One region of the Paenibacillus sp. FSL R7-0652 genome, then DNA from elsewhere that is predicted to be linked to it. Evidence: riboswitches for the same ligand, from Rfam matches in the RefSeq annotation. Region 1 holds a riboswitch; each other region holds the start of a gene.
What was found. A riboswitch is a leader RNA that binds a small molecule or an ion and turns the genes downstream of it on or off. The one in region 1 is predicted to bind thiamine pyrophosphate.

Region 1 (4,277 bases):
TCTGCCTGAGAACCATCACCCAGTGTAGACGGGTTGGCTACAAAGGTTTTTCCCTGTCCATCATACGTTGTGCCCTTAGGTACAACAATCGTTGAATTTACAACCGTTGGCGCAGCCGCCGCAGGCATAACACCAAATATGGAAGCTACCAGACCAGCGGACAACAACAGCGTTAACATCTTTTTCATCATCAACATCCTCCCTATAATTTAAATGGATTTGTCTGCAAGCCGCAGGCTTGTCTCACGGAACCGCAGCAGTAAGCACTGCCCGGAACCTGTCTTAATCCTACATAAAAAGGAAGATTACAGGAATAATCCCTGGATCACATTTACATTCCCCGGCATAAAAACGGATCGAACTGTATTTATCATCATATTCCATTCCGATGATATGTACCGATATTAACTTGGTATATGCTGTTTTTTACCGTCCTAATTACCATCAAGTTCATCAAAAAAGACTCTATCGTCTGCTTGCAGACAGTAGAGTCTTGGAGTATCTTATTCCTTTTTCGGCAGATCAGTCCTGATCTCGTGTAATCCATCCTGCTATTCTAACCCTTGTCTCAGGCTCCGGCTCCGAACCGCTGACGGTACCCACACTTGCGGCATAATTCCTCTACAGCCTCACGTTTAGAGAAACCGTACACCAGATTGTTCGCACGCTCTCCATCCACAATTTCCGAGAAAGACTTCTCATGGATGTTACCCAGGTTAATAACACCCTCTCCATCCAGACAGCAGGGAACGACGGTTCCGTCCACCAGCACAGCGGCCTGACTGCGCAGTGCATGGCAGAAGCCCCTGCCATCATCTTCAGGTGCATCCAGACTTGGCCACTGGAATTCATGATCCTGATTCAGGTACACATTCGGCGCGATTTTTATGCCGCTGCCTGGAACGACTTTTTCCTCAATCCGGAAGTCCAGATTGAATTCACGCTCCAGCACCTCCAGCGTCTCTCGGTTTCGATTCCTCTGTGCATTCGTAAAGTTGTCCTGTGTCAGATTCCATAATCGAAACGAGACAATGACATTATGTTTCACGGCTTCACGTACAAAAGTCAAAATGTTACGCAGATATCCGTCACGGTCGGTAGAGCCTTCATGACCGTCGAAGCTGTGCAGGGAGAAATTCATCTGTCTCAGTGCAGGTTTACCTATCAATTTATGCTGTGTTTTCGGCAGCAGTGTACCGTTCGTTGTAATGTTTACTTTGAATCCTTTGGCATGGGCGGAGTCCAGCAGCACGTCAATTTTGGGATGCAGTAGCGGTTCCCCTTTGACGTGCAGGTAGATGTGTTTGGTGTGCGGTTTGATCTGATCCAATATATTATTAAAGACTTCAGGGTCGATAAATCCTTTGGCACGCTTCGTTTGTGGACAAAAGCTGCATGCCAGATTACAGATGCTCGTAATTTCAATGTATACTTTCTTGAACGTTTTCAACTCAGGGTCCCCATTCTGCCGGGAGGAACACATGTCCTGCCCTCATTCGTAATACGGCCGTATGGGCCAATCTCCATTATATCGGGTTAATGAACGAAGGTAAATCCGAATAACGAATCAAGATAAACCAAATTATTCAGAAACATCTTCTTTTTTTGCGCAGCTTTCAACGTATTCACAGTCAGCCAGCCCTCTTTACATTATGGCAGGATGTGATATAGACTGGGGACATAACTCCATATTTTGCACAATACACTAGGGGAGTCTTACGGCTGAGACGAATCGTTATATTCGGACCCTTTGAACCTGATCTGGATTATACCAGCGGAGGGAAGTGAGCAGCCTTTATGAATAGTGGATTCTCCCTAGTTGTTAAGGGGAACCATCACCATAGTTACAACTGGAAGCCCTGCTCATTTCTCCGGAAATGGGTGGGGCTTTTTTTATATTCCATCGCAAAGGAACCGGACGATTATCTTCTCTATTCCCAACGTGCAAATGGATGTCACATGATTCACCATCATCAGATCATTTTAGATCAAGGAGGAAATTGCGATGTCATATCTTCAACGTGTACGTACACTCAATCCTTTGATTCATAACATTACCAACCTTGTGGTTGCTCCTTTTACTGCAAATGGTCTGCTTGCCCTTGGTGCCTCTCCGTTCATGGCTTATGCTCATGAAGAAGCCGCTGATGCTGCCCGTATGGCTGGAGCAGTCGTTCTGAACATTGGCACATTGGATGATAGAGTTGTTCAGTCGATCCTGCTGGCCGGGAAGTCTGCCAATGCACATCATGTACCTGTTGTACTTGATCCGGTTGGTGCGGGAGCAACCGCTTATCGCACCGATACGGTGCAGAAGCTGGTTCGTGAGCTTCGTCTCACTGTGCTGCGCGGTAATGCTGCCGAGGTGGCCCATGTCATTGGGATGCCGTGGAATATCAAAGGTGTGGATGCCGGAACTGGCGAGGGTGACCGGATTGACATTGCGGAGCGCGCTGCACAGCGTCTGGACTGCATTGTTGTCATTACAGGTCAGTACGATGTTATTACGGACGGGTATCAAACATTTCTGACCAGCAACGGACATGCTTTACTCACCCAAGTGACAGGCGCAGGCTGCCTTCTAAGCTCGGTGATTGGTGCTTTCGCTGCCGCTGCCGCACCAGGAGATGATTTACTGCACAGTGTGACCGAGGCAGCTGCCTTTTATGGTGTTTCCGCTGAACGGGCTGCAGCTCGAACAGCTCATCAGGGTCCTGGCAGCTTCCAGATGGAATTTCTAAATCAATTAGCACAGGTGACACCTGAACTACTCTCGGAGCACGCGCAGATTCGCCAGATTCGGGGAGGTGTACGATGAACATTACGCAGGCATTAACGATTGCAGGTTCTGATAACGGTGGCGGTGCCGGAATTCAGGCTGATCTCAAAACCTTCCAGGAGCTTGGTGTATACGGAATGACGGTGATTACTGCGATCGCTGCACAGAACACTATGGGTGTGCAGGGCGTATTTCCCATCAGTTATGAAGGCATAGCCCAGCAGCTCGATTCAACGGGAGAAGACTTTCAGCCGCGTGCGGTCAAGACAGGCATGCTGTATAGTGCCGAGATTATTCGTCTTGTCGCGGCAAAATGGCAGCAGTTCGGCTGGACCAATCTGGTGATCGATCCGGTGATGGTAGCTAAAGGCGGTGCACCTCTCCTCCAGCAGGAGGCGGTGCAGGCACTTGTTGAGGAGCTGATGCCCCATGCCCTGCTCACAACACCTAACATCCCGGAAGCTGAACTGCTTACGGGTATGAACATAACCAATCTGAACGAACGCGAAGAAGCTGCAAAACAATTGGTACAGATGGGCACAACGTATGCCCTGATCAAAGGAGGACATGAGACTGGTAGCGGAACGGTAGTGGATGTTCTGTACGACGGGCAGTCCTTTCATTACCTGGAGAACCTGCGTGTAATGACACGTCATACGCACGGAACCGGCTGCACCTTCTCTGCTGCCATTACGGCCGAACTGGCCAAGGGTTCTTCTGTTCTGGCTGCCGTTACAACCGCGCGAGCCTTCATTCAGGCAGCCATTGAAGATGAGCTGGGATTCGGGGCCGGGCACGGACCGACGAATCACTTCGCGTACCAGCGCAGACAGCGAGGTGCATGCTGATGCGTAGATGGGATACGGAAGCGGTACGCCGTGCGCTGCAGTTGTATTTGGTGATGGGCAGCGTCAATACGACGCGTGACCCGGTGGAGGTGCTGCGCCAGGCGATCGCTGGCGGCATCACGCTGTTCCAGTTCCGCGAGAAGGGAACTGGCGCCCTGACAGGCGAAGCCCGAACAGCGCTTGCGCTGCGGCTTCGCGAGGTGTGCAGCCAGCACGGGATACCGTTCATCGTGAACGATGATGTGGAGCTGGCTGTGGCTGTAGAGGCCGACGGTGTACACGTCGGTCAGGACGATGCGGACGCGGCGCTGGTGCGCGCCCGCATTGGCGAAGGGCGGATGCTTGGCGTATCCGCCCACTCCGCCCTTGAAGCCCGCCTTGCCGTGCAGGCGGGCGCAGACTATCTTGGCGTCGGGCCAATGTACCCGACGCGCTCCAAAGCGGATGCCCACGCTGTGCTGGGCCCCGCCGGGATGGCGGAACTGCGCGCCGCAGGCATCGCGGTTCCGGTGGTTGGTATCGGCGGCATTACGCCCGATACCGCGGCCGCCGTGATGGCGGCTGGAGCCGACGGCGTCGCCGTCATCTCCGCCATCGCGGGAGCGGCCGATGTGCACGCAGCGGCTGCACAGCTCGCCGCGATCCTGCGC
Region 2 (4,277 bases), 280 kb from region 1:
GCCTCGCAGCTATTTTTGGTTTACAGATGAGACCGTTTCTCATATAATTTATGTAACCAAGTTTCATGTGATGAAACATGAGGAGGGCATTATGCCATGGAAGACCGCAAGTTAACCGTCCGTGCTGTCGAACGGGCGCTGGATATATTATTATGTTTTACCACGCGGAGCGATCTTGGACTCACCGAAATTGCCAGCCAGATTGGTCTGCACAAAAGTACGGTGCATCGGTTGATGGCTACGCTGGAGGATAAGGGCTTTGTGATACGCGATGCGGCTACCGAGAAATACCGGCTAGGCATTCGCATCTGGGAATTGTCGGCGCATATGTCGCGCAGCGATGATCCAGCCATTTTGCTGCTGCCTGCGATGGAGCGGCTCCGAGATCGTCTGGGTGAAACTGTGAGTCTTTACCTTCGTGACGGCAGTGAGCGGATTCGTATTCAGGCGGTGCAGAGTGATCAGGCCATTCGGCGTGTTGCACCCGTTGGTGCGAGACTGCCGCTTTCGGTGGGGGCATCCAGCAAAGTGCTGATGGCTTTTGCCGCCGAAGAGGACCGGGAGGAACTGATGAACGGCCCGGAATGGCCGGTGTTTATCGATCCAGCAGTGTATTTGGCGCAGATGGAGGATATTCGGGTGAGCGGTTATGCCACCAGTTATGAGGAACGTGAGCCAGGAGCTGCAGCTGTGTCTGTACCGATTATGGATCGCAAGGGTAATATTGCGGCAGCACTTTCCGTGTCCGGACCGGTCAGCAGGCTCTCACAGGAAACACTGCATGAGTATGCGCCGGTATTGAAAGAAGCAGCTGCGCAAATGGGACTTATGTTGTCATAAGTGTCTGCTGATATTGGTATGTGATGCGGTATCGATATGTTTTATAGAGGGGCAAAGCGGGCTAAAGGGAGCTTTTTCAGCCACCTTCGCCTGAATGTCACACAGATGAGCCGGTCCCTCTGGAATATAAAGGTTGTATTTATATCCAGTTTAAGCTACTCTGTAATGGACGGCCCAGCGGGGCCAGATGAATGTCATCTTTTGATTTGAACGCGGCCTGGTTGCCGCAATACGTTTACGTTACTGGGGGAGTCCGAATTGTCCGGACTGAGACGGGATCGCATGAGATCCCGGACCCTTTGCACCTGATCTGGATCATACCAGCGTAGGGAAGTAATCGGCCATATGATCACATACACCATGGACGTTGTCTATGGACAAATGCTGCATTGCAGCGGTTTGTCCATGCTGCGTGCAGGGTGATGGACATAAGTCGGTTCCTTCGGAACCGGCTTTTTTATATACGGCGGCAAGCAGAGAGTCATTCGTTGTTGTGCTTTACCATCGCGGTACCTTTGGAGTTCTGGGGCAGCCGTTCAGGGCATGTTGATGATGGAAAATAACAACGGAACCATGAAATTACGCTGAACGGATCAGTATAGTAATCTCGGTTCTCGTGCTGCTGTACATAAAAATCTGTCTCTTGGATCTATCGGGCTGCTTGAGCAGGATCACTCCTGCTGTGCTTCTGTGCTTTGGATGTTTTCTGTCAGGTGTGGTCGTTGGAGCTGACGCATTAGTGAGAGAATGCACAAAAGAAGATCACAGAGGAGGAAACAGGAGACATGAGTACACATAACCAAACGGGCAAGCAGATTGGAATAGAGGAATTGGGGAACGATGGCCATCCGGTGGAAAAGAAAACCGGAGCGGCTGGCGGGGTTCAGCCCTTCCCGGGCAGCCGCAAAGTGTACATTCAGGGCTCACGACCGGACATAGCTGTACCGGAGCGTGAAATTGCCCTGCATGACACGAATACTCCCCAAGGGGTGGAGCATAATGAGCCGCTGCGTGTCTACGATACGAGCGGCCCGATGACCGATCCCGAATTCCAGATGGACATTCGGAAGGGACTGCCTGCGCTCCGAAATCACTGGATCATGGAGCGCGGTGATGTAGAAGCATACGAGGGCCGCGCCGTTAAACCGGAGGATAACGGATTGAAGCCTGGAGGACGGAGAGCTGGAGCGGAGGAATACCCAGGCTTTCGCGGACAGCCGCTGCGTGCTCTGGGTGGGCGCTGCGTTACACAGATGCACTATGCGCGGCAGGGTCTGATTACGCCAGAGATGGAATACGCAGCTATTCGTGAAGGGGTGGAGCCGGAATTTGTACGGCAGGAGCTGGCGAGCGGCCGGGCGATTCTGCCCTCCAACATCAATCACCCGGAGAGTGAGCCGATGCTGATTGGTCGTCATTTTCATGTCAAGATCAATGCCAATATCGGTAATTCTGCTGTATCTTCCTCGATCGAGGAGGAGGTGGAGAAGATGACCTGGGCTGTACGGTGGGGATCGGATACGGTGATGGATCTCTCCACTGGGAAAGACATTCATACCACCCGGGAATGGATCATTCGCAACTCTCCGGTGCCGATTGGTACGGTGCCGCTCTATCAGGCGCTGGAGAAGGTGAATGGCGAGGCGGAAGCCCTCACTTGGGAACTGTATCGGGATACGCTGATTGAACAGGCGGAGCAGGGTGTGGATTATTTTACGATTCATGCCGGCGTGCTGCTGCGTTATATTCCAATGACGGCGAAACGCATGACGGGTATTGTATCGCGTGGCGGGTCGATTATGGCGGCGTGGTGTCTGGCACATCATCAGGAGAATTTTTTGTACACTCATTTTGAAGAAATTTGCGAGATTATGAAAAGGTATGATGTGGCGTTCTCCCTCGGGGATGGACTGCGCCCAGGGAGCATCTACGATGCCAATGACGAGGCACAGATGGCGGAACTGGCAACGCTCGGGGAATTGACGCAGATCGCGTGGAAGCATGATGTTCAGGTCATGATCGAAGGGCCGGGCCATGTGCCGATGCACAAGATCAAGGAGAATGTAGATTTGCAGATGGAAATCTGCCAGGAAGCTCCTTTCTATACACTCGGGCCGCTGACTACTGACATTGCTCCGGGCTATGATCACATTACGTCTGCAATCGGGGCAGCGATGATTGGTTGGTTTGGTACGTCCATGCTCTGCTATGTTACGCCGAAGGAGCATCTCGGGCTCCCAAATAAGGATGACGTGCGCGAAGGGGTAATCGCTTATAAAATAGCTGCTCATGCCGCTGATTTGGCCAAAGGGCATCCACGTGCCCAGCGCCGGGATGATGCACTTTCGAAAGCACGTTTCGAATTCCGCTGGCGGGATCAGTTTAACCTGTCTCTGGACCCGGAACGGGCACTGTCCTACCATGACGAGACACTGCCTGCAGAAGGGGCCAAGGAGGCACATTTCTGCTCCATGTGTGGGCCGAAGTTCTGCAGCATGCGCATCACGCAGGATATCCGTGCTTTTGCCGCAGATCGCGGCTTGAAGGAAGAAGAGGCAGTCGCCGCTGGGATGCAGGCGAAGGCTGAGGAGTATCGGGCACGTTTATAGATTATGACTAATCTACTGACGTAGACCGTGACTGTTAAGGTAGGTCGTAGATGGCCAGCTGAATAGAGCATAGAATGGTTCAAACGAATAAAAGTGACCCAACAGGCTTGTCGAGCCTGAACTTGGGTCACTTTTTTATGTATCGGAGTATGAGAGCAGTGAGCAGTGATGCTGGATTGTTCACTTGAGGCAGTCAACTTCCAACATGACGTAACTAGTCATAATACCCTTTGGCATAGACAGCAGCCGTAGAGAAGCAGAGGTGTTTCATTTCGTCCTGCTGATTTTCGGGCGGCATCTCCAGAAACCACTTCTCCTGCATATCCTGCCGGGTCATCGGAACCGGACGCCACAGAATCAAGCCGATCTGATCGAACTGGAAGCTGCATCCGAGTTCAGGATCTTCCCGGTCATACGGCGATATTTCATCCAACTGTGGAATGAGAACGTCAGCTTCGGTGCCCAGAAGATCGAGTTTACCGAGCATACATTTGAATTCATCGCTCTCATAAAATTCAATAAATTGAGCTTTGCCTTGGGCATCATACTCAACTTTGGGATCAAGGCTGAACGCGTCTGTCTGCTCAACTTCGTTCTGTGTCATCCCCAGCCGGATATCACCGATGGATTGACCTGGTTCTACAGTGAGGTGCTTCATCATGTTCTCCTCTCCAAAATAGAAATGGTACATGCGTTTAGCAGTGGTCATCTAATCCCCTGCATTCAACTTCTTGGTGTAATGCCAATGTCTCGCTCCAGGCTTGCGCCTAAACCTGTAAGTGGTGTGTAGATGGTAATGCCTGAATCGAGGGAGGCCTGCTCCGCCGC
Region 3 (4,277 bases), 2.7 Mb from region 1:
AACGTCTTCTGCATAGATTGTACGATCAGGTCTATATCCTGCTTGTTCTGCCGAAAATCGGATTGCGGCTATTTCTCCTTTCACCGGACACGATGGCAGAGCTACCCCTACCTGACTCATCAGCTGCTCTCCATGTAATCCAGCAGCCACAATCACATGTTTGCAGGTTATCTCTCGCTTGGCAGCTGCCACGCCCTGCACTCCATTGTTATTTACAACGAGACGAATGTCCTGCACACCTTCCCAAATCCGCGCTCCCATCATGTGAGCTGCCCTCGCATAAGCTCTGGTCAGCGACACAGGCAGCACTTCGCTCTCCAAAGGTCTGTAATAAGCTCCGTACACATCCCGGTTCAGCCATGCCGCTTCCCGCTGCACAGTGCTTCTGTCCCACCAAAGCTGATTCTTAACTGATGAATTATTTTGTTTATCTTTGCAGCGACTCAGCTCACTATAGGAACGAAAAGGTGTGATAAAACCGGTGTGCCTAAGACCTATCTCCATTCCTGTAAGAGCGTACAGCTGCTCTTTTTGGTGATGCAGCAGTTCTCTGCTGTCGCGCGCCGCCCGTGCAATAAGAGGATGGGCAAAATCCTCACTATCTGCTGCAAGCATACCAGCGGCTGCACCTGAACTCCCACTCGCAATCTCGGACTGTTCGAGAAGCAGTACTTCCCTGCCTCTGGATGCCAGTTCAAAAGCAATCGCACAGCCGATAATTCCCCCGCCAATAATAATGGTTTCTGCTTGGAAAGCTTCTGACGGTTCAGTTGATGGTTTACATATGGAGTCAAGCTCAGGGTTATCGTATTTACTCGATGAGGGGAAAGCCTCCTCAGATTGATTCATACTTTTCTGTTCCACGTTCTCATCTCCTTAACTTCGCAGCTGTACATCTCCTTGGCTGTCGACCATTCACATTCCGGCTTCCACAGCTTGTTTGAAAAGAGCGGCAGCATAGGCTGGGCTTTCATGTTTTAAAATACTTGAAATTACAGCGGCCCCCCTGGCTCCAGATGACCGGACAGCCTGAATATGGCTTGGCTGTATACCTCCGATCGCGATAACAGGCACGCGAACACTTGAACATACCTCTGCCAATACGGCCAATCCCCTTGGTGCTGTATCCGGTTTGCTCTGACTCGCGTACACATGGCCGAAAAAAAGGTAATCTGCTCCAAACTCTTCAGCGATTCTCGCCTCCTCGGCGGAATGCACGGATATGCCTAATCTCATTCGGACATCATGCTGATGCCAGGCTGCCATCTCCACTCCTGCCTTATGCAGCATCTCCCGACTCCAATGCACACCTTGATAAAAGGGGCTGGACTCCGACGGATTCGCACCATTTATTACAATGTGAGATGCTGGAATACCGGACGCTGCCATCTGCTTGGCCCAGTTGAACCGCTGCTGCAGCGTGAGATGCTTTTCCCGGATGTGAATATAATCCACCCAAGGCCATATTTCCTTGGCTGCCCGCAGCATGGCCGCTTGTTCCCCTTTATTTGTGGATACAGCATGCAGCTCAAAAGAGCAGTGATCTTGTTCACACCTCTGTCTAAAGCTCTCTTCCAACTTCTGCGGTTGGTATTTCTTCTGCTCGGCTAATTCCTTCATCTGCTCACGTAATCTCCCTGCTTCATTCTCGCATTTTACTGTACGCAGCTTTGTTCTCCCTCCTCACATCGCTTATACGGAAACCAAAAATATTAATAAAAAATCAAAAAAGCCGCTCCCGTAGGGGAGCGGCTGCGTATAAACAAAGATTCAGTTCAATAACGAAAATGCAGTTATACCTGTTAACAGTTAAAATACCCATTAACTATTAGCCCGGTATCGAAAGCCTGCATCACCTGCAGTGTAGAGATCCTGTTCATATTTTGGAGGATCACTTACTGTCGTTTTTGCTGAAACGCGCCACTTCCCTACGCTGGTATGATCCAGATCAGGTGCAAAGGGTCCGGAATCGCATTCTTCCATCTCAGCCGCTCGTGCGGCCCCCCTAGTGTTCATATGAAGTTGTAGCCTATATTACCACAGTCGAATTTTTTTGTCATCGTGCATTTTCGGACCACTCTTCTACATTCCACGTTTTGGTAACCCAGTCTTCGTAAAAATCCGGTTCGTGCGATACAAGCAAAACGGTTCCTTTATACTCTTTCAATGCACGCTGCAGCTCAGCTTTTGCGGTGACATCCAGATGGTTCGTCGGCTCATCAAACAAAACCCAGTTGCTTTCCCGCATCAGCAGTTTACACAATCGGACTTTAGCCTGCTCTCCTCCGCTCAGCATATTAAGAGGGCGAGTGATGTGCTCATTTTTGAGACCACAGCGTGCAAGATGCCCTCGCACTTCGTTCTGTGTCAGATGTGAAAATTCATTCCAAACATGATCGATCGGTGTAATATTTTCGGCACGCACTTCCTGTTCGAAATAGGCTGTCTCCAGATAATCTCCCAGAAATGTTTTGCCGCTGATTGGCGCAATCTTACCCAGAATGGTCTTGAGCAGTGTCGATTTACCAACGCCATTACAACCAACGATAGCAATCTTTTCTCCACGTTCTATCGTCATTGTCATTTTCGGCAGCAGCGGGTATGTGTAACCAATTTCAAAATCAATACCTTCAAAAACGGTTTTACTGCTCGCCCGGGCATCCTTGAATTTGAATGTTGGTTTTGCCGCTTCATCCGGACGATCAATCCGGTCAATCTTACCAAGTTGTTTCTCCCGGCTCTTCGCCCGTCCTGAGGTCGAAGCTCTGGCCTTGTTCCGCTGAATGAAATCTTCCTGCTTTTTGATATACTCCTGCTGCTTCTCATAAGCATCAATGTGCTGTGCTTTTTGCATATCCGCCATTTCCAGGAACTTCTCATAATTGGCAGCGTAACGCGTCAATTTGGCAAACTCCAGATGGTAGATGACATTCACAACTTCATTCATAAACTCCGTATCATGGGAGATCAGCAAAAATGCATGCGGATAGTCTCTCAAATATCGTGTCAGCCATTCAATATGCTCTACATCCAGATAGTTTGTCGGCTCATCCAACAACAACGCAGTAGGCTTCTCCAGTAATAGCTTGGCAAGAAGTACCTTCGTACGCTGTCCGCCGCTAAGTGCAGCAACATCACGATCCAGCCCAATGGCATTCAATCCCAGACCATTAGCCATTTCTTCCACTTTGACATCAATCAAATAAAAATCGCCCTGTTCCAGCTGTTCCTGGATCTCGCCCATTTCTTCAAGCAGCTGCTCCAGCTTGTCCGCGTCTGCATCGGCCATCTGGTCGGTGATGGCCATCATTTCCTTTTCCAATTCCAGCAGCGGCAGAAATGCATCTTTAAGAACATCTCGAATCGTCCTACCTGGTGTTAACTTGGTGTGTTGATCCAGATATCCATAACGAACTTTCGGCGTCCACTCTACTTTACCGCTGTCTTTAAGAAGTTTTCCTGTAAGGATATTCATTAATGTTGATTTCCCGGCGCCATTAGCTCCGACTAGACCTACACGCTCTCCGGCAAGCAGACGAAAAGAAACATTTTTAAATAACGTTCGGTCTCCAAAGTTGTGACTGACGTTCTCTACTGACAATAAACTCATAAGATGAGGCTGCTCCTATCTATTTACATTACTTTAGTTCACGTTTCAAACCCCTATTCTAGCACAGATTCTGTGTTTTCTGAAAGTAATGAAAAATGGGCAGAGCAGTTATACTCAAAATACCCTCTCGCTGCTGCCTGCTTTGCAGTCGTAAATACCTCCTCCGCACGAAAACCGGGATTACATGTCGCAGGATAATGATATTTAATGCCTGTTGCGGAATCCATTCCGCCAACAACTGCTGTTCTTTTAACCAGTCTTCCTCCGCCAATTGCATAATTGTTAATTTTTTGATCTCCAGCAGCAATACCTTGGATAAAAGCCATCAAGCCAGTATCATTGATCGAATTGTACCAATCTTCCTGTGAGATCAAGGGCATCGTGAACAGATAAGATATCCCATTTTTCCTGGCGAATTCATTATGACGATTGATGACGTCTGCCAGATCATCCTGAACACGAGTCACGATCCGGCTGCGCCGCACCTGTTCAAAGACCGCTGCGTCTTGAAGGACTGTAATTGTTGAGTCTGCAGCCAGTTCCTGCTGAAATCCTTCGATCCATTTTCCCATACCGGCATCATAAGCATAAATATAACCGTCCAGTGTAAAATTAATGCTGTTTCCGTCCGAATCTGAGTATGTATAAGGTTTTTTAGCGCTCCACA

Region 2: linked by a shared signal. The riboswitch ahead of thiC (phosphomethylpyrimidine synthase ThiC) and the one ahead of thiM (hydroxyethylthiazole kinase) in region 1 are both predicted to bind thiamine pyrophosphate.
Region 3: linked by a shared signal. The riboswitch ahead of MKY97_RS16565 (thiamine phosphate synthase) and the one ahead of thiM (hydroxyethylthiazole kinase) in region 1 are both predicted to bind thiamine pyrophosphate.

Annotation. Positions count from the first base shown of each region.
Region 1 covers NZ_CP152001.1:998,052-1,002,328, reverse strand. The annotation lists gene MKY97_RS04535 (pectate lyase) at 1-188, opposite strand, end outside; gene MKY97_RS04530 (radical SAM/SPASM domain-containing protein) at 569-1,450, opposite strand; TPP riboswitch at 1,698-1,800, shown strand; gene thiM (hydroxyethylthiazole kinase) at 2,006-2,818, shown strand; gene thiD (bifunctional hydroxymethylpyrimidine kinase/phosphomethylpyrimidine kinase) at 2,815-3,627, shown strand; gene thiE (thiamine phosphate synthase) at 3,627-4,277, shown strand, end outside.
Region 2 covers NZ_CP152001.1:716,981-721,257, forward strand. The annotation lists gene MKY97_RS03370 (IclR family transcriptional regulator) at 97-840, shown strand; TPP riboswitch at 1,076-1,189, shown strand; gene thiC (phosphomethylpyrimidine synthase ThiC) at 1,626-3,449, shown strand; gene MKY97_RS03380 (hypothetical protein) at 3,664-4,158, opposite strand; gene MKY97_RS03385 (aspartate/glutamate racemase family protein) at 4,173-4,277, opposite strand, start outside.
Region 3 covers NZ_CP152001.1:3,741,599-3,745,875, forward strand. The annotation lists gene thiO (glycine oxidase ThiO) at 1-864, opposite strand, end outside; gene MKY97_RS16565 (thiamine phosphate synthase) at 916-1,620, opposite strand; TPP riboswitch at 1,909-2,017, opposite strand; gene MKY97_RS16570 (ABC-F family ATP-binding cassette domain-containing protein) at 2,057-3,610, opposite strand; gene MKY97_RS16575 (hypothetical protein) at 3,664-4,277, opposite strand, start outside.